One region of the Elstera cyanobacteriorum genome, then DNA from elsewhere that is predicted to be linked to it. Evidence: predicted binding sites of a transcription regulator. Region 1 holds the regulator's gene; each other region holds the start of a gene.
What was found. The regulator PhoB, encoded in region 1, activates phosphate uptake and scavenging genes when phosphate is short. The targets are predictions, from matches to a motif close to TNTCATAAAACTGTCA.
Positions count from the first base shown of each region.

Region 1 (7,712 bases):
GCAGGGACCGGAGGAGAAGGAATTGCCGTCATCGCGTCAAGTGTGCCATAGGCTTACAAACTTGACTATATTGTTAGTCGCTATCCCACAGATGCCACACGCGGAACTGTTATGACGGATTGGACCGCAGGGCTGGGTACCTTGCTGCGTCGGGCGGCCGACCGCTGGCGCGACGGACGCGCGATGGCGGCGGTGGAGGCCTTTGGGCGGCGGCTGGGGCGCGACCCGGACGCGGCGCTCGCCAAGCTCGACGCCGATGCGAAAGGCGGGCGCGGTCACGCGCGCCTGCGGGCGGCTTGGTCGATGCGCGCCTGCGCCTGGATCGACCGCTGGACCGCCGATCACCCGATTGCCGCCCGCCGCCTGCTGGATGATCTGGCGGAGGCGGCGACCGCCCATCCGCAGGAAAGCGCCCTAATCTCCTATTGGGCGATGGGCGCCTTATCCTTCGTCTCCGTCCGCGCGGCGGCCGATCCGATTGGCTGCGTGTCGATTTTTGCGGCGATGGAGCCCTATCTTTTGGCCGACAGCACGCCCTTCGCGGTTCGCCGTCTCTGGGCGATGGCCGTGCAGCGCTGGATTATAGCCCTGGCGCGCAGCGATCCGGCGGCGTCTGCGGCGGGGTTGGGGCCGATGGCCGACCTTGCTTTGCAAGCGCCGCCCGATTTGGGGCTGGTGACCCTCTGGCGCGATACGGTGCTGGAACTCGCCACAACATCTGAGGTTCTGATGGACCCCGACCGGCGCCCGCCGGTGCTGGACCAGGCGGCAGCGCTTTCGGCGGCTTTCAGTCGCTATGGGACGACGGTGGCCGGGTTAGCCGCTTTGCAGATGCTGATTAAAGAGGATGTCAGACTATGATTTTCATCGGCATCGACGGGAGCGGCCCCGGTCTGCGGGTCCGAGTGGAAGCAGAGGATGGGGTAGGGCTAAGCTCGGCAACCGGCCCTGCCGTTTCGCTGACGCTCGGCACCGGCAAAGCCTGGCAGATGGTGCTCGAAACCCTGTCCGCAGCGCTGAAACCCTTGGGGCAGGCGACCGAAACCCTAACCGATGCGCGCATTGTGCTAGCGTTACCGGGGCTCAATCTTCCGGCCCAGCAGCAACTTTTCACGGCCTTGAACCCGCTCCCGGGGATTATCTGGACCTGCCCAGACTCTTACGCAGCCCTCGTTGGCGGGTTAGGGGATCAACCCGGCAGTGTCATTCTTCTCGGGGCGGGCTCGGTTCTCGCCGCCCGCCGTGCCGATGGCACTTGGTACGAGATCGGCGGCTGGGGCTTTCCCACGGGTGACGAGGGCAGCGCCGCCTGGTTGGGGCAACAGCTTGTTACCCTAACCCAGCGCGCGCTCGACGGGCGGCAGCCCTGGGAGCCTTTGACGCGCCTCTGTTACGGTCTTTGGGGCGGCGCGTGGGATGCGTTCTTCGAGCAGGTCGCGACGGCAACCCAGGCCGATTATGCCGCCTTAGCCGCGCCGATTGCCGAAATGGCGGCGGCGGAGGATGCGCTCGCGCAGCTTCTGTTGACCGAGGCAGGGCGCGAAGTGGGGGCGATGGCCGCTGCGGCCGACCCGGACGCCCGTTTGCCCCTGGCGCTGACCGGGCCGCTGGCGCCAGTGCTGGCGCCCTATCTGCCGCCGGAAGCAACCGCCCGCTTGATCGCGCCAGAAGGCACTGCGCTCGACGGAGCGCTGCGCCTGGCCCGCGCCCCGGAACCGCCGCCCGCCGCGCGGGGGCGGCGGCTGGTCGGTTAGGCTTAGGCCGTTTCTTCGATTCGCACGGCGGTAAAGAAGCGGGCGACTTCCTGGCGTAACAAATTGGCTTGAGCGTTCAGGCTGGCAACGGCGGCGGCGATTTCTTTCGACGTCTCGCCGGTCTGCCTGGCGGCCTCGGCCATTTCCTGGGTAATCCCGCTCATGTTTTCGGTGCTTTGGGCCGCTTCATTGACATTACGGGCGATTTCCGATGTTGCGGCGCTTTGCTGTTCGACCGCGCCTTTCACACCCAGGTTCAGCCCATTGATCTGCTCGATGGTGCCCGCGATGGCGGCAATCGCCGCTACCGCATGGCCGGTGGCCGATTGAATGGCGCCGATCTGGCTTTGAATTTCCTCCGTCGCCCGCGCCGTTTGGCCCGCGAGGCTTTTCACCTCCGCCGCCACTACGGCAAAGCCCTTGCCCGCGTCGCCGGCGCGCGCCGCTTCGATGGTGGCATTGAGGGCGAGAAGATTGGTCTGGGCGGCGATATCGGTGATCAGGCTGACCACTTCGCCGATGCGCTGGCTGGCTTCGGACAGAGTATGGACGACCGACCCGGTTTGCTTCGCCTCATCGACGGCGGTCCCGGCAATCGTGGCCGCTTGCCCGATCTGACGGGCGATTTCGCGGATCGAGGCGTTTAGCTCCTCGGTCGCAGACGCAACGGTCTGGACATTGCCGGTCGCCTGATGGGCCGCCGCCGCCACATCGCCGCTGTGGTGACTAGTCAGCGCGGCATTCTGGTTCAGGGTTTCGGAATTCTGCTGCAATTGTTCCGAGGCGGAGACCAGCGAGGTGATGACCTGATCGACGCTGCCGCTAAACCCGGCAATCGCCCGCTCGATCCCCGCTTTGCGGCGTAATTCCGCCTCCGCGTGGCGCTTTTCGTCCGCCGCATGTTGCCGGGCGAGGTCCAATTGCCGGGAATAATCCTGCAAGGCGCGGGCAAGGATGCCGATTTCATCTTTGCGGTCGGTATCGGTGACCGTCAGCGGTTCGGTCGAGGTTTGCAGCACGGTAAAGAGACCCGCGAGATGGCCGACATGGCGCATCTGGCCGCGCACGATCCAGGCGATGATGGCGATACCGAGGGCGGTCATAACCAGGGCGACGACGACATTCTGTTCGATGATGCGCGCGCTCTCGGCTTCCACCCGCTGGAGCGGCACGCCCGCGAACAGAACCGCCATAACCGTGCGGTCAGCCGTCAAAACCGGTTCGTAGCGGCCAAGATAGGCGCGGGAGGAGACCTGCACGATCCCGGTATAGGTCTGTTTCCGGCCAAAAACTGCGTCATAGGTCGGCCCCGGACCCATCTGCGTGCCGATGATGCGCTTGCCTGCCGCATCCAGCGCTGTTGTCGCAATGCGCCGGTCGCCCTGGAAAATCGTTGCGGTGCCGTTGGTCAGGGCGGCGAATTCATCGACAATTGTCGCATCCCCCTCCAGCGGTTTGCCGTTCAGGCCCAATTTACCGTCGGTGATTGCCAGCGTTCCGCGATGGGCGATCAGGGTTTTGAGCAATTGGCCGTTACGCTCCAAAGCATCGGAGGCTTCCGACATTAGTGCATCGCGGACGATGAAATACGAACCGCCGACGATGGCAGCAGATATCAAAAAAGATAAGAGCGAGAATGTTAAAAGAATGCGATTCGTAATGCTCATATTTTTGGCAAATGACTTCATTTCATTCTTTCTTTCGAGAAGGAATTTCGTTTGATCTGTGTATTTTCACAGGCAATTATTAATAAAGAGCGTTTGTGATTGTTAAGTATTTATTTCAATGCACTGTGCGAATTTCGCATGGCTTCGGCCCCTTTCCCATGACATGGATCAACGCACGCAAAAACACCCGGCGCAGGGCCGGGTGTTTGTCATACGCTTGAGGCTGGGAAAACCGGTGCAGCCGATCAGGCGGCCTCGTCTTCCTGCACTTTTTCGAGGAAATCCGCCACTTCCGTCTTCAGGGTTTCCGCCTGGGCCGTCAGGCTACCGACCGCCGACAGCACCTCGCCCGCCATGCTGCCGGTTTCCACAGCGGCGCGGGTGACCGCGATGGTGATTTCCGTCACATTTTGGGTGCTGCTGGCGGCTTCCGTGACATTGCGCGCGATTTCGGAGGTTGCGGCCCCCTGTTCCTCCATCGCGACCTTAACACCGAGGTTAATGTCGTTGATACGCTCGATGGTGCGGGTGATCGTGGTGATCGCCGTCACGGCCTGCTGCGTTGCCTGCTGAATGGCGCCGACTTGGGCCTGAATATCCTCGGTCGCCCGCGCGGTCTGCCCGGCAAGGTTCTTCACTTCCGACGCCACCACGGCAAACCCTTTGCCCGCTTCCCCAGCGCGGGCGGCTTCGATGGTGGCATTCAGTGCCAGCAGATTGGTTTGCGCGGCGATTTCGGAAATCAGCCCCACAACCTCGCCAATCCGCTGCCCAGCGTCGGACAAGGTGCGGACGATGCTGCCCGTTTGCTCGGCCTCCGTTACAGCGGTTCCGGCGATGGCGGCGGCTTCGGCGACCTGGCGGTTGATCTCCCGGATCGAGGCGTTGAGTTCTTCGGAGGCCGAGGCGACGGTTTGCACATTGGCGGTTGCCTGTTCGGCGGCAACCGCGACCTCGTTGCTTTGTTCGGAGGTCATCATGGCATTGCCGTTAACTGTTTCGGCATTCTGCTGCAATTGCGCGGCGGCGGAGACCACCGTGGCCACAACGCCGTCGATGCTATTGCCGAAATCGGCGATGGCCATTTCCAGGGCCATCTTGCGGGCAATCTCTTGCTTGATCTTGCGCGCTTCTGCAGCGGCGTGCTGGCGGGCCATGTCGAGTTGCCGCGAGTAGTCGGCCAGCGCCCGCGCCAGGGCGCCGATTTCGTCGCGTCGGTTCGTTTCAGCGGGCGTCAGAATGCGTGGATCGCTTTGCAAGGTGGCAAACAGATCGGTCAAATGCGAGACGCGGCGCAGTTGCGAGCGGACGACGAGGGCGACGATAGCGCTGCCCAAGATTAGGGCCAAGGCGGCGCCGATCAGATTTTCCTGCAGGATGGTGGCGCTTTCGGCAGCGACCACGGCGGTCGGTTCGCCAACGAATAGAATGCCGATCACCTCGCCCGCCCCATCCAGGATCGGATCATAGACCGCCAGATAGGGTTTGCCGAAAATATCGACCGGGCCGCTATAGGTGCGTTTGTCGCGGAAGATACTGTCATAGGCCGGGCCTTGCGCCAGCTTGGTGCCGATGGCGCGGCCCCCATCGGGCTTTTGAACGGTCGTGGAGATCCGTTCGTCCTTCTGGAAGATCGTTGCTACCCCGCCCGATAGTTTACTGACCGCATCGACCAAGGTCGCATCGCCCGCAAGCGGCAGCCCGGACAGGGTAAGGTGCCCGCCGACCAGCTCGAACCGGCCGCCGCGCTCGGCAACCAACAGTTTCATCACCTCAAGGCCCCGATTGACGTCGGCCTGTACGTCATGGACCAGGGCCGCACGGATCACGCGATAGGCGTTAAGGGTAATCGCCCCCGCCAGGATCGCGGCCAAAGCGACGAAGGTCAGGATCAGGCGTTGCTGAACGCCAAGCCCTGCAAAGGAAAAACGACTGGTCGTCATAGGGCGGCCCTCCGGGCGGGGTTCCCGATGGGGATCGGGAAAAGCTGTAAATTTCCCGTATATTTTACTATTTTTAAATAAATATCGACTAGGTATTTTTCAGACATGACGTGCATTGGTTGCATGCCTGCGAAAAGGCCAGGGCGGTTTCCCGTCCTGGCCTTTCAATTTTCCGTTGAAAACTGGCGCCGAAGACCCTCAGCCCGTGGCATCCACCGTTTCATCCAGCGCATAACCCGCCGAGCGGACGGTGCGCACGATGTCGGTTTCCCCCTCGCCATTCAGGGCTTTGCGCAGGCGGCGGATGTGAACGTCCACCGTGCGCGGCTCGACGTAGACATCGGCGCCCCACACCGCATCCAGCAATTGTTCGCGGCTGAACACCCGGCCTGGATGCTCCATCAGATAGCGCAGTAGCCGGAATTCGGTCGGCCCGAGGTGAATGTCGCGGTTGTTCCGGCGCACGCGATGCGCTGCCAGATCGAGCATGACATCGGCGAAATTCAGGCTTTCGCCATCCACCGACGGGCGGGTGCGGCGCAGCACAGCCTTGACGCGGGCGATCAGTTCCGAGACCGAGAACGGCTTCGTCACATAATCGTCCGCCCCGCTATCAAGGCCCCGGATCTTGTCGCCTTCCTCACCGCGCGCCGTCAGCATGATGATCGGGGTCGCGCGCGCCGTCGGCAGGCGGCGCAACCGGCGACAGACTTCGATGCCCGACAGCATCGGCAGCATCCAGTCGAGCAGCACCAGATCGGGGTTCTGCTCGGCGGCGATGATCAGCGCTTCCTCGCCATCCGCGGCAGTACAAACCCGGAAGCCTTCGCGTTCCAGATTGTAGCGTAGCAGTGTGGCAATGGCGGTTTCGTCTTCGACCACCAGGACTAACGGTGTGACGGGCGACATGCCCTTAGTTCCCTTTGCTGTCGGCAGCCACGAAGGTTTCACCCTTCTCGGTCATCGCGGTTACGCTCGACAGGTCGCCCTTGGCGCGCTCTTCCGCTGGAACCTTACCGCGCACGATGTAATAGATCGTTTCGGCGATATTGGTGGCATGGTCGCCCATCCGCTCCAGGTTCTTCGACATGAAGAGTACATGGGTGCAGGCGGTGATGTTGCGCGGGTCTTCCATCATATAGGTCAGAAGCTCGCGGAACAGCGACGTGTAGAGTTCATCCACTTCCGTATCGCGTTCACGGATCGCGGCGGCGCGGTCGGCGTTACGGTCGGCATAGGCATCCAGCACGTCATTGACGATGCTCTGGACGATCTTGCCCATGCGTAGCACGCCCGCCGCCGGTTTGACGGTCGGCGAGACGTTCAGCGCCAGGGTGCGTTTGGCGATATTGGCGGCGTAATCGCCGATCCGCTCGAGATCGGTCGCAATGCGCAGCGACGCAACAACGGTGCGCAGGTCGGATGCCATCGGCTGGCGCAGGGCCAGCATGCGCACGACCTGTTCGTCAATCTCGTGATGCAGTGCATCGACCTGACCGTCGTTGGCGACGACGGCGGAGGCTAATTGGCTGTCGCGCTTATTCATCGCCTGCAAAGACTGGGCGATCTGGGCTTCCACCAGCCCACCCATCTGCATGATCGACTTATGCAGCGCGCGCAGCTCTTCGTCGAAGGACGAAACGATATGTTCATTCGACATGATCTATTCCTTCTGCCCCCGGCTTAGCCGAAGCGGCCCGTGATGTAGCCCTGGGTGCGCTCGTCGTTCGGATTGGTGAAAATCTGCGCGGTATCGCCGACTTCGACCAGATCCCCGAGATGGAAGAAGGCGGTGCGCTGCGACACGCGCGCGGCCTGCTGCATCGAGTGGGTGACGATGACGATGGTGTAATTGCTGCGCAGTTCGTCGATCAACTCTTCGATCTTCGCAGTGGCAATGGGATCGAGCGCCGAGCAGGGCTCATCCATCAGAATAACCTCGGGATCGACCGCAATGGCGCGGGCGATGCACAGGCGCTGCTGCTGACCGCCCGAAAGCCCGGTGCCGCCTTCGTGCAGACGGTCCTTCACTTCTTTCCACAGACCGGCACGTTCCAGTGACCGCTGGACGACCGCATCGGTTTCTTCGCGGTTACGGACGAGGCCGTGGATACGCGGGCCATAGGCGACATTATCGTAGATCGACTTCGGGAAGGGGTTCGGCTTTTGGAACACCATCCCCACCCGGGCGCGCAGTTGCACGACATCGATACTTGGATCGTAGATATCCTGCTTGTCGAGCAGGATGGTCCCGCCGACGCGGCAGCCTTCGATCACATCGTTCATGCGGTTCAGCGTGCGCAGGAAGGTCGATTTCCCGCAGCCCGACGGGCCGATCAGCGCCGTTA
Region 1 covers NZ_NOXS01000034.1:200,854-208,565, forward strand. Annotated here, with positions in the region: gene CHR90_RS15920 (GAF domain-containing sensor histidine kinase) at 1-32, opposite strand, end outside; gene CHR90_RS15925 (hypothetical protein) at 112-861, shown strand; gene CHR90_RS15930 (glucosamine kinase nucleotide-binding domain-containing protein) at 858-1,754, shown strand; gene CHR90_RS15935 (methyl-accepting chemotaxis protein) at 1,757-3,319, opposite strand; gene CHR90_RS15940 (methyl-accepting chemotaxis protein) at 3,667-5,364, opposite strand; gene phoB (phosphate regulon transcriptional regulator PhoB) at 5,563-6,273, opposite strand; gene phoU (phosphate signaling complex protein PhoU) at 6,278-7,024, opposite strand; gene pstB (phosphate ABC transporter ATP-binding protein PstB) at 7,048-7,712, opposite strand, start outside.

Region 2 (7,712 bases), on a different contig from region 1:
GGCGGGCAGCAGCAGCGCGTCGCCGTGGCCCGCGCTCTGGTGTTGGAGCCGGAAGTGCTGCTGTTCGACGAACCACTGTCGAACCTTGACGCCAAGCTGCGCCGCAAGATGCGCGACGATATCCGCGATCTTCAGCAGTCGCTGGGCCTCACCTCCGTCTATGTCACCCACGATCAGGAAGAGGCCTTGGCAGTTTCTGACCGGGTGATCGTCATGAACCGCTCTGTGATTGCCCAGGAAGGCACGCCGACCGATCTGTACGAGCGGCCGGTGAACCGCTTCGTTGCCGACTTCATCGGTGGGGCAAATCTCTTGAACGCCGAACTTTTGGCGCGGACGGATGAGGAACAGGGACAGGTGCGCCTCGGCGATCTGAGCCTGACCCTGCCGCACCGCGATCTTGCCCCCGGCGGGGTGACCCTGGCTGTGCGCCCCCATGCCATCCGGGTTTCCGCGCAACCGGGGCCGAATTCCGCCCCGGCAGAGGTTAAGAAGGCCACCTATCTCGGGTCGCACATCGAATATCACCTTAGCAGCGCCTTCGGCGATTTGTTTGCCGTTGGCGGTGATCTGATGCAGGCGCTGCCCGCCGGGGCGACGGCCCATATCAGTCTGGCCGAGCGCGGCGTAACGCTGCTGCCCGGCGCCTGACGCAGCACAGGGGGAGGGAGCGGTGTCATGGCTACAAAAACGGGGTTCTTCGCAGGGGTAAGGGCGAAACTCTATCTGTCGCTGCTGCTGATCGTGGCGCTCACGGTGGCGGCGAGCGCTACCGGTCTGATCGCTTTCGGGCGGATCGAACAGAGTCTGGCACGGATTACCGACCGTGCTTTGCCGGTCACGGTGCTGGCCCAAGATGTGGCCGTGCGCAGCGGCGCTATCGTTGCGCTCGCCCCACAGCTTGCCGCCACCCGGCGGCAGATGGAGCGGGGGGAGACGATTTCTGATCTGGAGGAGCAGGGCCGTTTGCTAGACGAAGCGATGGCGCGGCTCGATCCCTTCGGCTTTCCGCTCGGCGGCCTACGGAAGGCCCGGGCCGATCTGGCAGCAGCCTTGAGCGATCTCGACGCCACGGTCGAAACCCGCTTGCAAACCCAGCCGCGCCGGCTGGCCCTTTCGGCAGATTTGGCGCGACGGGGAGAGGGGTTGAAAGACACCCTGTCCCCCGCCGAAACCCTGGCGGATGATCAAAAGGCCCGACGCCTCGCCCTGCGCGCAACGGTGGCCGAAGCGCGGGCGCTGTTGGTTCAGGCGCTGGAAGCCGCCGATCCGCGCGACGTGGGGCAGGCCAAACGGGGCTATCCCGATGCCGTTACCGCCGTGCGGACAGCGGCGGCAGAGATTGCTGATGCTTCGGTCGCCGAACAGGTTGAGGCATTTCTGAAAATCGGCGAGGGGGCGCAGGGCCTGTTCGCCGTGCGGCAGACCGAGCTTGACGCCGCCCAACGGATCCCCGATCAACTGGCCGCCGTTCGGCAAGCGGCGGCGGCGATTTCCGCCGCCGTCACGGCCCTGGTCAACGCCGTCAACGATCAAGCCTCTGCCGAAGCGGGGGCGGTTGCGCAGGTGCTGGGGGAAAGTTTCCGCACCCTGGTGTGGGTCGCGGCGGTTAGCCTAGTGCTGGCCCTTATCATTGCCTGGCTTATCGTGCATCGCACCCTGCTGCGGCGGCTCGACCGGTTGGTGGTTGCGACGGAACGGATCGCGGGCGGCGATCTTGGCGCCGATATCCGCGTGGCCGGGCGCGATGAACTGGCCCGCATGGCCGATGCGCTGGCGGTCTTCCGCCGCAATGCCCAAGACGTGCGCGATCTGAATGCCCAGGCAGAGGATGAGCGCCGCCATGCCGGGGACCGTCGCCGCGCCGACCGGCTGTCGCTGGCCGATAGTTTCCGCGACCGGGTGCAGGGGATTCTGGCGGCGGTGACCGAGGATATTCGGCAGGTAACCGATCTATCGGCAGGGCTAAGCGAGACGGCGGGAACCGTGAGCGGGCAAATGCAGGGGCTGATGGGGCGGGTGCGCGCCATCAATAGCAATATTCAAGCGGTGGCCGGGGCGGCGGCCCAGCTTTCCGGCGCGATCCAGCAGGTGGAAGGCCGGGTCATCCAAGCCCAGGGCGTGGCGGAAACTGCGGTGCGGATTGCAGGCGAAGCCAATGCCCAGGTAACCGAAAGCCTGACCGCAGCGCAGCGTATCGGCGAGGCGAGCCGGTTGATCGAGGATATTGCCGCCCGCACCAATCTTTTGGCGCTGAATGCGACCATCGAGGCGGCGCGGGCGGGCGAAGCAGGCCGGGGCTTTGCCGTCGTGGCGGGCGAGGTGAAAACCCTCGCCAATCAAACCGCGACCTCCACCCACGAAATCGCCGGACAAATTGCCGAAGTGCGCCGGGCGGCGACAGGAACGGCAGAGGCGATGCGGTCGATGGATGGGGTTGTTGCCGATCTCAACAGCCTTACCCAAGCGATGGCCACCGCCTTGCAGGAGCAGGGGCAAGCGACCGGCGATATTGCTCGCCGCATGGCCGATGCGGCGGACGAAACCCATCGGGTGGTCGCGGTTGTCGATGACGTTGGTAAAGCCGGGGAGGGCGCCGCGTCCGCCGCCGCCGCCGCACAAGCCGCCAGCGGCGTTATTCAACGCAGCGCGGCAACCTTAGGGGTGGCGGTCGAGCAATATCTCGAAGACCTGCGCGCGGTTTAGCGTTTGCACCCGTGCCCCCATCGTCTAGCTTGACCGAACGCTGGACGATGGGGCTACCGTGATCGATTTTCGTAATCTCGAAACTTTCTTTTGGGTCGCCAAGCTCGGCAGTTTTCGCGGCACGGCGGAAAAGCTGCACACGACCCAGCCCGCGATTTCCGCGCGCATTGCCCAGCTTGAGGATAATCTGCAAATCCGCCTGCTGAACCGCGAGGGGCGGCGCCCGACCCTGACGGTCAAGGGCGTCGAGCTGCTGGATTACGTCGAACGGCTGCTGGCTTTGCGCGATGAAATGGTTATGGCCGTGACCGACCCGAGCGCCTTGAAAGGCATGGTGCGCCTGGGGTTGTCAGAAACCATCGTTCATACGTGGCTGCCCCGGCTGGTCAAGGAAGTCTATCAGCGGCACCCGCAAATCACGCTCGAAATCTCCGTCGATGTGTCGGTCAATCTGCGCGATGCCTTGCTGGAAGGGCAGCTTGACCTTGCCTTGCTGCTGGGGCCGATCAGCGCGCCGAATGTGACCAATCTGCCGCTCTGTACCTACCCAATCGCCTGGCTGGCCGCGCCCGATCTGGTGAACACCAATGCGCCGCTGTCGCTGGAAGACCTTGCGCAATGGCCGATCATTACCTACGCCCGCGCCTCGCGGCCCTATCATCAGGTGATCGAGCTGTTCAAGCGCAATAATATTCCCGGGGTGCGGGTCTTCGGCAATAGTTCGCTCTCGTCGATCGTCCGCATGACGATGGATTCGATCGGCATCAGCGCGATTCCGCCGACCGTGGTGCAAGAGGAACTGGCGGCGGGGAAATTGCGGATTCTGCCTACGAAAACGGCACTGCCCGATCTGATGTTTACCGCGACTTACGTTAATACGCCCGATAACTCCTTGGCGGTCTTGGTAGCGGCCATCGCGCAGCAGGTGGCGGAGACTGTCTAAAAAGGCAGCAAGGCTGACTATTTAATCAGCGGTCTTTGTTTCGGTTTCACTTTAAACCGCACCTAAACGCAAGTTTTTCTGCTTACTGATAAAAATCATTTATCAAAAACCGTCGAAAAAATAAATTGGACGAATGGGCCTCGCGGATGGCTTCATAAAATTGTCACCGCAGAGGAATCTTGACATGACTGATGTCCAGACAATGTCCGACGCCGCCTCGGTGCGAAAACTGATCCGGTCGGGAGTGATCTCCGGCCATACATCGGGTTTTGCGCCGGGTTATAGTCAGGGAAATGTGGTTATTCTGCCGCAAAAATTTGCCGACGACTTTCGCGAATTCTGTAAACTCAATCCGAAATCCTGCCCTGTTCTTGCCGAATCGAAGCCGGGTGATCCGCGTTTGCCCAGCTTGGGCGCGGGGATCGATATCCGCCACGATCTGCCGCGCTACCGGCTGTTTCATCACGGCGCGCTGACCGGCGAGGCGACGGATATTGCCGATGTCTGGCGCGACGACCTCGTGACCTTCGTCATCGGCTGTTCCTTTACCTTCGAAGCGCCACTGATTGCCGCCGGTATTCCGCTGCGGCATGTGGCGCAAAAGCGCAATGTGGCGATGTATCGGACGAATATTCCGACGACGCCGGCTGGCCCGTTCGCGGGGCCGATGGTTGTCTCCATGCGCCCGCTGAAACCGGCGGACGCCCTGCGCGCTATCGAGATTACCAACCGTTTCCCGGATATGCACGGCGGCCCGGTGCATTTCGGGTTTCCCGAGCAGATTGGGATTACCGACATCGCCACGCCCGATTACGGCGATGCGGTGGCGATTGAAGACGGCGAAGTGCCGGTCTTTTGGGCCTGCGGGGTAACGCCGCAGACCGTGATCCAGGCCGCCCGCCCCGAGTTCTGCATCACCCACTCCCCCGGGTGCATGCTGATCACCGACCTGCGGCACGCGTAATCCCGCCCTAGCACGGCTGATCCCCCACCCGTGCTAGGGCGTGCGCCGCCGCAGGTCGGTTCCTTTCCCCCACGATAAGACGATAAAAAACGGAGGCTTATGTCATGGTGAATGTGAAGACTCTTTTGGCATCGGCGGCTTTGTCCGCTGCATTGGCGCTTCCCGCCTATGCCCAGGTTTCGGAAGTCGTGATCGGCGTCATCGAACCCATGTCGGGCGCGGGCGCCCAGACCGGGATCGACGCCAAGGCGGCGATGGAAACCGCACTCGACATCATTAATGAAGATATTGATATCGGCCTGCCGCTTGGGCCGGGCGCCGGTCTACCGAAACTCGGCGGCGCCAAGATCAAACTGGTGTTCGCCGACCATCAGGCCGACCCGCAAAAGGGCCGCGCCGAAGCCGAACGCCTGATTACCGAAAACAAAGTGTCGGCCATCATCGGCGCCTATCATAGCGCGGTGGCTGCCGTCGTCAGCCAGGTTGCCGAACGCTATCAAGTGCCGTTCCTGGCCGCCGATTCATCTTCGCCCAGCCTGCACCGCCGGAACCTAAAATGGTTCTTCCGCACCTCGGCCCACGATGAAATGTTCTCCCAAGCCATGTTCGATTTCTATAAGGACATGAAGGAAAAGAAGAATATCACCGTCGATCAAGTGGCGATGTTCTATGAAGATACGATCTTCGGCACCGACAGCTCCAATATTCAGCGCAAGCTGGCGGGCGAACGCGGCATTAAGGTTGCGGGCGATATTAAGTATCGCGCCAACAGCCCCTCGCTGACCTCGGAAGTGCAGCAGCTCAAATCCTCCGGCGCACCGGTGCTGATGCCGTCGAGCTATACGACCGACGCGATCCTGCTGCTGAAAACGATGGGCGAGCTTGGCTATAAGCCGCAAGGCATCGTTGCCCAGGCGGCGGGGTTTGCCGAACAGGCCTTCTTGCAAGCCGTTGGCGATAAGGCGGAAGGCATCATCAGCCGCTCCAGCTTCTCGCTCGATCTGTCGGAAAAGCGCCCGATGGTCGCCAAGGTCAATGAAATGTATAAGAAGCGCAGCGGCAAAGACCTGAACGATAATAGCGCCCGCCAGTTGATGGCGGTGTTGGTGATGGCTGATGCGATCGACCGCGCCGGGTCGATCAAGAACGAAGACATTCGTGGCGCCCTGCAAAAGACCGATATTCCGGGCGACAAGACGATCATGCCGTGGGCCAATGTGCGCTTTGACGAAAACGGTCAGAATACTGGCGCCACCCCCGTGCTGATCCAGGTGCAGGACGGCGTTTACCGCTCCGTCTGGCCGTTCGAAACCGCTAGCCGCCCGGTCGTTTGGCCGATCCCGGCCCGCTAATCGGCGCCCGAGACTAGGCCATGACGATATCCGCCATTGCCCAGCTCGTGGCCAGCGGCCTCTTGATCGGTTTGATCTACGCCCTGATCGCGGCGGGCTTGTCCCTGATCTTCGGATTGATGGACGTTGTGAATTTCGCCCACGGCGAATTTTTGATGACGTCCATGTATGTCACTTTCGGATTGTACCTGTTCTTACAGCTCGATCCGATCCTGCTCATGCCGGCGACGGCCCTGGTGATGGCGGCCTTCGGGATCTTCATCTATCGAACCGTCGTCAAACGCGCCCTGGCCGCCAAGGTAAACGCCGGGATGGTGCAGATTTTTGCAACCTTCGGGCTTGCGATCACCATGCGCGGTCTGGCGCAGCTTTTCTGGACGCCGGAGTACCGCAGCATCAAGGACAGCGTGGTCGCCGATAAGACGATCTCGATTGCCGGGGTGTTTCTGCCGGTGCCGCAGCTTGCGGCGGGCGTGGTCTGCCTGCTCGCCTTCCTGGCGCTCTATCTTCTGATCCAGCGCACCGATTTTGGCCGCGCCTTGGAAGCGACCCGCGAGGATAGCGAGGCCGTCAGCCTGATCGGTATCGACCGCCACAAGATTTTCGCGCTCGGCTGGGCGTTGGGGGCGGCGGCGGTCGGCGTTGCCGGGGCGATGCTGGCGACCTTCTACTACGTTCATCCGGGGGTCGGGGCGACCTTCGCGCTCATCGCCTATGTGACGGTCGCGACCGGCGGCTTCGGCAATCTTCTGGGGGCGTTAGCCGCCGGGTTGCTGGTTGGTCTGGTCGAATCCGTCTCGGCGGTGGTGCTGGAACCCGCGCTCAAGCAGCTCGGTATCTTCGCCCTCTATCTCCTCACCGTTCTCCTGCGTCCGCGAGGCCTCTTTGGCAAACTCTAACCTTTGGAGGTCGCTCGACCTTCGCCACCGCCATCTCGCCGCGGGCGCGGTTTTGATGGGGGTTCTCGTCCTGCTGCCCCATGCCATCAGCAGCGTGACCATCCTCAACATTCTGATTTTGACGCTGCTCTATGCCGGTCTGTCGCAGGCGTGGAATATCCTCGGCGGCTATTGCGGACAAATCTCGCTCGGCAATGCGCTGTACTTCGGGATCGGCGCCTATACGTCCACCCTGCTGTTGACCCACCTCGGCGCGTCGCCCTGGTTCGGCATGGTGGTCGGCGGCACCATCGCCGCCGGTCTGGCCCTGCTGATCGGTTGGCCCCTGTTCCGCCTGAAAGGCCATTACTTCGTCATCGCCACCATCGTGATTGCCGAAGGCGCCTTACTGCTGTTCCAATCCTGGCCGTGGGTCGGCGGGACGCTGGGGATCTACATTCCCTTCCTCGGCGATAGCTGGACGATGCTGCAATTCCAGACGGCGAAGCTGCCCTTCTATTATGTCGCCCTCGGCTATGCCGCGCTGCTGTGGCTGGTCACCTACACGGTCGACGGCGGCAAGCTTGGTCACTATTGGCGGGCGATCAAGGACAACCCCGAAGCGGCGCAAAGCCTGGGGGTGAAGATTTTCCCGACCAAGATGCAGGCGGCGGCCCTATCGGCCTTTTTCACCGGCGTTGGCGGGGCTTTCTATGCGCAGTTCGTCAGCTACATCGACCCCGAAAGCGTGATGAACTTCCAGATTTCCTTGCTGATGACTTTGCCCGCCGTGCTGGGCGGCCTTGGCACCCTGTGGGGGCCGGTGGTCGGGGCGGCGGTGTTGATCCCGGTTTCGGAACTCACCCGCT
Region 2 covers NZ_NOXS01000031.1:258,145-265,856, forward strand. Annotated here, with positions in the region: gene CHR90_RS08565 (ABC transporter ATP-binding protein) at 1-651, shown strand, start outside; gene CHR90_RS08570 (methyl-accepting chemotaxis protein) at 679-2,706, shown strand; gene CHR90_RS08575 (LysR family transcriptional regulator) at 2,765-3,649, shown strand; gene CHR90_RS08580 (putative hydro-lyase) at 3,834-4,613, shown strand; gene CHR90_RS08585 (ABC transporter substrate-binding protein) at 4,718-5,965, shown strand; gene CHR90_RS08590 (branched-chain amino acid ABC transporter permease) at 5,986-6,864, shown strand; gene CHR90_RS08595 (branched-chain amino acid ABC transporter permease) at 6,920-7,712, shown strand, end outside.
Region 2: the regulator PhoB is predicted to act here: its motif matches at 3,800-3,815, upstream of CHR90_RS08580 (putative hydro-lyase).

Region 3 (7,712 bases), on a different contig from region 1:
ATCGCGCCGCAGGTCCGCCGCTTCGGCACGGCGCTTGGCGCTCAGGTCTTCCGGCGGGGCGCGGTCAAGGAGCGGCGCCGCTTCGAACCCCGCACTATCGACCGCCTCGACCAAGGCCGCCAGCGTCACCCCAGGCGCCGCCCGCACCTCCGCCCGTTCGGTGGCAAGGTTGACCGCCGCCTGGGCTACGCCCGGAACCGCTTGCAAGGCCCGCTCGACCCGCCCAACGCAGGACGCGCAGGTCATGCCCGAAATCGCTAATGTCATGGGGGCCGTCATAGCGCCCGCCTCCCTCGTTCAGAAACCGACTGCGCAGAGCATCCAGCCTCCCATCATTGGAAGGTCAAGCGGATTTCTGCGCGGATCCGACCCGCGCGGCGGGCGGGGGTTTTCGATTGACCTTGCCATTGGGGGAAGGTGCACCCTACACCAAACCCAAGAAGGAGAGTGTTCGATGGACCTAGTATTGAAAGATATGACCTGCGGCGGCTGCGCTAAGGCCGTCACGCGCATCGTCACCAAGCTCGACCCCGAGGCAAAGGTGGAGATTGATTTGCCGACCCAGAAGGTCGCCATCCTCAGTCAACTGCCGGAAGCCGATGTGCGGCTGGCGCTCAGCCGCGGCGGATTTCCACCCGCATAAATCAGCAACGGGGGCCAATCGGCCCCCGTGGTTTATTAGCCCCCAGGTTTATCAGCCCATCGTCTCTAGGGCTTTCTGGAAGCGCCCGGCGTGGGATTTCTCGGCCTTCGCCAGGGTTTCGAACCATTGGGCGATTTCCTCAAACCCCTCGTCGCGCGCCATTTTGGCCATCGATGGGTACATTTCGCTATGCTCATAGGTTTCGCTAGCGATGGCCGAGCGCAGGTTATTCTCCGTCGAGCCGATGGGCAGGCCGGTGATCGGGTCGCCCACGGCCTCGAGAAACTCAAGATGCCCGTGCGCATGGCCGGTTTCCCCTTCCGCCGTCGAGCGGAAGACGGCGGCGACATCGTTATAGCCTTCGATATCGGCCTGCTGGGCGAAATAGAGATAGCGGCGGTTGGCCTGGCTTTCGGTTGCGAAAGCCGCCTTCAGATTGGCTTCGGTCTTAGTGCCGCGTAAGCTGGACATAGGCTTCCCCAGGGTTAAGCAAGAGACCCCGCTTATATAGCGCGTCGCCCCGCTTTTTGCGCCCGCGAAATCAGGAAGCCTGAGGATTAAGCCCGCTTCAGCCGGATAATCACATCCACCCGTTCCACCCGCGTGCCGTCTGGCGCATCGGGTAGGCCGGGAATGGCATCGGCCAGCACATTGGCGCTGGGGCCGTGGATATCCATCAGGCGCGCATCATCTTCGAAGAAGAAGTGAAAATGTTCGCTGGTATTGGTATCGAAATAGCAGCGCCCGGCTTCGACCACCACTTCGCGCAGCAGCCCCGCTTCGGTAAACTGGTGCAGCGTATTATAGACGGTAGCGACAGACACGCGGATGCCCGCCGTTAGCGCCTCGCCGTGCAATTGCTCCGCCGTCACGTGCCGATCCTCACCGTGGAACAGCAACCCGCCGAGGGCCAACCGCTGCCGCGTCGGGCGCAGGCCAACCGTGCGCAGCCGTTCGATCAGCGCGGCTTCGGCGGGGTTGGCGGCCATCGCTTCCTCCGACACATCGGTATCGAGGGGCTGCGCGGCGTTCGAGGGGGCAACAATCTGCGTCATGATTGCGTAACTATAGCAGGGCTGCGTTAGTTTGCAATCATTCTAATCTGCGCGTCTGCTATGCCCGCGCTTCCTCCCGGATCAGCGCCAACGCATCAAGGAACTGGCGGGCGGCGGCGGGCCAGGAGTAGCGCAGCGCATGCTCCCGGCAGGCCGCACGATCGACTTTAAGGGCCGCGAGAGCAGCGTCCCGCAGGTCTTCGCTCAGGGCGCCCACGGGCTGATCGGCCTCGCTCAGAATATCGCGCGGCCCCGTTACCGGATAGGCCGCCACCGGCACACCGCAGGCCAAGGCTTCCAGCACGACGAGGCCGAACGTATCGGTCCGGCTGGGAAACACGAAAACATCGGCGGCGGAATAAGCGCGCGCCAACTCTTCCCCATGTTTGGCGCCGATGAAATGGGCGGCGGGAAACTGTTTTTGCAGTTCTTCCCGCTGCGGCCCATCGCCAACGATCAGCTTCGAGCCCGGTAGATCGAGTGCCAGAAAGGCGCCGATATTCTTTTCCACCGCAACCCGCCCAACATAGGCGAAAACTGGCTTCGGCAGATCGAGCGGCAGCGGTTCGCGCGGGCGAAACAGCTCGAGATCGGCCCCGCGCGAAAAGCGCACGATATTGCGAAAGCCGCGCTGGCTAAGTTCCGCCTCAAGGCTCGGCGTCGCGACCATCACCCGATCGGCAGCATTATGGAAGCGGCGCAGGAACGCATAGCTCCAGGCCGCCGGAATGCCGGTGCGCGCGTGCAGATACTCGGGGAACTTCGTATGGAACGATGTGGTGAAGGGCCAACGGCGCTTCTTTGCCAGCTTTTTACCCGCCATGCCCAAGGGGCCTTCGGTCGGCAAGTGCAGGGCGTCGGGCTGAAACGCATCCAGCAACGCCGCCAGTCGCTTCGTCGGAAACAGCGCGAGGCGGATTTCCGGGTAGGTCGGGCAAGGAATGGTGCGGAAGCGGTCAGGGCCGATCACCTCCACCACATGGCCTTCGCTTTCAAGCTCGCGGCGGACCGTATCGAGCGTCCGCACAACCCCGTTGACCTGGGGAAACCAGGCGTCGGTCACAATCGCAATGCGCATGAATTATCGGGCCATTAAGTTAGCGGTGGAAGCGACGGGCTGGCGGCCGGGGTGCCAGCCGAACAATTGACGCATTTCGGCCCAATGAAGAATTTCGAGCCGCCCGTCGAAATGTTCGACCAAGGCGGTGCAACTTTCGACCCAATCACCATCATTGCAGTAAAGCACGCCCTGAATGTCGCGCATTTCGGCGTGGTGAATGTGACCGCAGACGATGCCGTCGAAGTTCCGGCGTTTGGCCTCTTCGGCCAGCGCGTCTTCGAAGCGGGAGATATATTCAACGGCGTTTTTTACGCGCTGCTTCAGGTACTGCGACAGCGACCAATAGGAGAAGCCCAGTTTGTGCCGGGCGACATTGAACCAATGATTGACGCTGAGCACGACGTTATAAGCCCAGTCGCCTAAGTAGGCGAGCCACTTGGCGTAGCGGATCACTCCGTCGAACTGATCGCCGTGAATAACCAGCAGCCGCTTTCCGGTCGCGGTCACATGCACCGCCTCGTCCAGCACCGTGACGCCGCCGAACTGCATGTCGCAATAATCGCGCAGCGCCTCGTCATGATTGCCCGGAATATAGATGACCTTGGTGCCCTTGCGCGCCTTGCGCAGCATCTTCTGCACCACGTCATTATGGCTCTGCGCCCAAAACCACGAGCGTTTTAGCCGCCAACCATCGACAATATCACCGACGAGATAGAGGTAATCGGAGTCGGTGAACTTCAAAAAATCCAACAGCGCATCGGCCTTGCAGCCGCGTGTGCCAAGGTGAATGTCCGAGATCCAAATGGCCCGGTACTGGGTAATGCCAACTTCTGCGTCCATACCGCCGCCTGCACATCGTGCTTCTGATTCTCACCTTTCTGCCAGCCGCTGATGACATGTTTTTGACGGTTGTATAATTTCATTAAACCGTCGTCTTACGGTCACGGATTTGTCGCGCCTCGCCCGGCTTTTGGAGCGCGACGACCGACCCCGCCCCAACCGCATAGGATGGACCGGCCGATGGATGGCAGCGTTTTGGAAGCCTCCCCTCTCTCTGCGACCCGCAATCGCCCCTTGCGGATTATCGTCAATCCGACAGCGGGCCAGGCGCGCGGCGCGCGGCTGAAACGGTCGCTGGATCGGCTGACCGCCGCCGGAACCCAGTGGGATATCGTCGAAACCCAAGCGCGCGGCGATGCCGAGGCCCTGGCCCGCGCCCTGGCCGAGGCCGGGGAGGTCGGGGCGATTATCGCGGCGGGCGGCGACGGGACGATCAATGAAGCGATCAACGGCGTGATGGCGGCGCAACGCCACGGCGCCCCCGTGCCGCCCTTCGGCCTTCTACCGCTCGGCACCGCCAATGTGCTGGCGGGTGAGCTTGGTATCGACACGCCGGAAACGGCAGCGGCAGCGTTGCTCTCGGGCCAGACGCGCAAAATCGCCCTCGGCCTCTGCGAAACCCCGGATGGGGCGCGCCGCTATTTTTCGATGATGGCGGGCGTTGGGTTTGATGCCCATGTGGTCGCCGGGATCGATCCGGCGCTTAAACGCCGCTTCGGCAAGGGCGCTTATGTGTGGCAGACGCTGAAAGAATGGCTGGCGTTGAAACCCGCGCGCTACACGCTGGGCGACGGGCGGGATGCTAGCTCTCTCATTCTCGCCAATGGGCATTTTTACGCCGGGCGCTTTACCGTTGCGCCCGAAGCCAACCTCGATGATCCGGCACTGATTGCGGCGCGCTTTACAAAGGGGGGTCGCCTCGCCACCGCGCTTTACGCCGCCGCCCTGCCGTTTGGGCTGCTGCCACATTTACCCAGTGTGAAGCGCGAGCGCATCACGCACGTGTCGGTCAATGGCCCTGCGGGCGAACCGGTGCAGGCCGATGGCGATACCATCGCCACCCTGCCCGTGACCTTTACATTAGCGCCGGAACGGCTGACGATCTTCGCCGCGCCCCGCGCCCGGGCATAGGGGGGGCGCGTTTCCGGCGCTTTCCTGTGATTGCCCTGCTGGCCGTAAGCTGTTAGGGTCCGCGCCGCCTTACTTTCAAGACAGCTTTACAACGGGTTTTTCCGATGAAAATCAACGCCAACGAACTGCGCCAGGGCAATGTGATCGAGACCGAAACCGGCCTCTGGGCGATTCTGAAGGCCAATCACGTCTCGCCCGGTAAGGGTGCGGCCTTCGTTCAGGTGGAAATGCGCAACCTGCGTACCGGCATTAAGCGCGACGATAAGTTCCGCTCGGGCGAGAGCGTGGAGCGCGTGCGCATCGACGAAGAAGATTTCACCTTCCTGTTCGGCGACGATACGGCGCTGACCTTCATGAACCCGGAAACCTACGACCAATTGCCGGTTCCGCTGGAACTGCTGGGCGATAAGGCCGGCTTTCTGCAGGATGGCATGAAGGTTCAGATTTCGCTGTACGAAGGCACGCCGATCAGCGTTTCCCTGCCGCAGCATGTGGTGCTGGAACTGGTGGAAGCCGATCCGGTGGTGAAGGGCCAGACGGCCTCGTCCTCCTACAAGCCCGGCAAGCTGGAAAACGGCATGCGCATCATGATCCCGCCCCATGTGGAAGCCGGGATCAAAGTTGTGGTTGCGACGGAAGATTGCTCTTACGTCGAACGCTTCAAGGGCTAAGATAAGCGCGGCGCGCCTTGCGCCGCCATTCAACTTTATCAGCGCGGATCGGGACGCCCGGTCCGCGTCGTTCTTTGAAAGGGTGGGATCATGGCGCGGTCGGCCATCATTACGGTTATGACCAAGGCGGCGGAAAAGGCTGCCATTCGTCTGGTGCGTGATTTCGGGGAAGTCGAAAAACTACAGGTCAGCCGGAAGGGCGTGGCCGATTTCGTTTCCCAGGCCGACCTGAAGGCGGAAGAAACCCTGCGCGCCGAGCTGGAAAAGGCCCGCCCGGGCTATGGTTTCCTGCTGGAAGAAGGCGGCGAGGTGAAGGGCGACGGCGTGAACCGTTGGATCATCGATCCGCTCGACGGTACCGTGAACTTCCTGCACGGCATTCCGCATTTCTCCATCTCCCTTGCGCTAGAGCGCGAGGGGGAGATTATCGCGGGCGTCATCCTCGACCCAGTGAAGCACGAGCTGTTCCATGCCGAAAAGGGCGGTGGGGCCTTCCTCAATGATTTCCGCCTGCGCGTCTCCGCCCGCCGCGACCTGCCGACCGCCGTGGTTGGCTGCTGGTTGCCGGTGGCCGGGTCGTCGGGCCACGAGAAAATCTTGAAGCAGGTTTCCGCCGTCATGCCACAGACCGGTGGGATTCGCTGCTTCGGTGGCGCGGCGCTGAACCTCGCCTATGTGGCGGCGGGGCGCCTCGACGGCTATTGGGAAGAAGGGCTGAAGCCCTGGGATATGGCCGCTGGGATGCTGATGGTGAAGGAAGCCGGGGGCTATGTCTCCGACATTACCGGCGGCACCCGGATGATGGCGACCAGCAGCGTCGTTGCCGCCAATGATCAGCTTCACCATAAGCTCGGCCAATTGTTGCGGAAAGCGACCCCGCCGGCTGTCAAAGCCGCCCCGAAACCCGAGGCTGCCGCTGAAGATCCGACCAAAGCCTAAGCGCAGACTGGATTTTCAGCCGCCCGGCGCGTAGGCTTCGCGCCGGATTGACCGGTTGGTCACACTGGGGTTGCTGGGAAGGGAGAGGCACGGCATGCGCAAACCGCAGACGAGGATAGGGGTACCCTTACTGTCCGGCGTTTTGCTGCTCGGCGTCGCTTTTCCCGCCGCCGCCCAACTCTATGGCGCGGGCCGCAACAGCGGCGCGGTCGTGATCGACGAAGACGTCTTATCGAGCCTCGGCGGCGCGGGTCCGCGCCCGGGGGTCGGTGTCGGCTATCTTCCGGCCCCGCCCGCTCCGCCGCGCAGCAAGATCAATCAGGTGCCGCCGCCGAAAGCCAAGCCCGCGCCGGTGGCGATTGCGGTGCCGCCTGCCCCGCCTGCGTCCCCCGTAGCCCCTCCGGCCCCGCCCCCCGCTGTGGCACCGGTCACGGCCACGGTTCCGCCGACAGCGGCGCCCGATGCCCCCGCCATTCCGGCCTCGGCCCCACCGATGCCGCTGACGCCGGACCCGACCCCCCTCCCACAGACGGCAGCAAAACCGCAGACGCCGAAGCCCGATCCTGGCCCGCCGCCGGTTCCAGCCGAACCGCCGCCTGCCCCGAAAGTGGCCGCCGCCGCGCCGCCGCCTCCCCCGGTACCGCCGCCAGTGGCAACCCCCGCCGTTGCTGTTCCGGCACCGGTTGCGACTGCCAAGGGCGTGCGCCTGCTGTTCCTGCCCGATAGCGCCGATGTGCCGACCACGGCGCGCCCGGCGCTCGATGGGGTGGTAAAGCAGTTGCAAAGCCAGCCCGACCGGCGGGTGCTGATCACGGCCTATGCCGCCGGAACGCCGGAAACCGCCAGCCAGTCGCGCCGCCTGTCGCTGAACCGCGCCTTGGCCGTTCGCAGCTTCCTAGCCGAAAGCGGGGTGAGCACCGCGCGGGTCGATGTCCGTGCCCTAGGATCCCAGACTGGCGACGGCCCCGCCGACCGCGTTGATCTCGACCTGATGACGCCGTAACCCTTTCTCTGCCGCGATTTACAAAGACTGGCCCCGCGATGCTGCATCAATTGACCGGAACCCGCCGCTATCTCGTCCGCATCGGGCTGTTTCTTGTTTTGGTCGCGGCAATCGCGGTAGCGCTATCCGGGGTATTGAAGGCGGCTTTTCTGCATAATCCCGGTCTCAACGGGGTCATTCTCGGGACCCTGTTGCTGGGGATTATCTTTATTGTCCGGCAAGTCTTGATGCTGTCGCCGGAAATTGCCTGGCTGGAGAATTACCAGCGCAACCAAAGCGCCGCCGTTTCGCTGCCGGTGAAGCTGCTGGCGCCGATGGCCGCCATGCTGGGCGAACGGCGCACGCGCCTCAGTCTCTCGGCCACTGCCAC
Region 3 covers NZ_NOXS01000035.1:135,254-142,965, forward strand. Annotated here, with positions in the region: gene CHR90_RS17085 (heavy metal translocating P-type ATPase) at 1-279, opposite strand, end outside; gene CHR90_RS17090 (heavy-metal-associated domain-containing protein) at 455-643, shown strand; gene CHR90_RS17095 (rubrerythrin family protein) at 695-1,114, opposite strand; gene irrA (iron response transcriptional regulator IrrA) at 1,201-1,632, opposite strand; gene CHR90_RS17105 (glycosyltransferase family 4 protein) at 1,757-2,776, opposite strand; gene CHR90_RS17110 (UDP-2,3-diacylglucosamine diphosphatase) at 2,780-3,598, opposite strand; gene CHR90_RS17115 (diacylglycerol/lipid kinase family protein) at 3,779-4,729, shown strand; gene efp (elongation factor P) at 4,834-5,400, shown strand; gene CHR90_RS17125 (inositol monophosphatase family protein) at 5,488-6,339, shown strand; gene CHR90_RS17130 (OmpA family protein) at 6,434-7,342, shown strand; gene CHR90_RS17135 (flagellar motor protein MotA) at 7,381-7,712, shown strand, end outside.
Region 3: the regulator PhoB is predicted to act here: its motif matches at 3,676-3,691, upstream of CHR90_RS17110 (UDP-2,3-diacylglucosamine diphosphatase).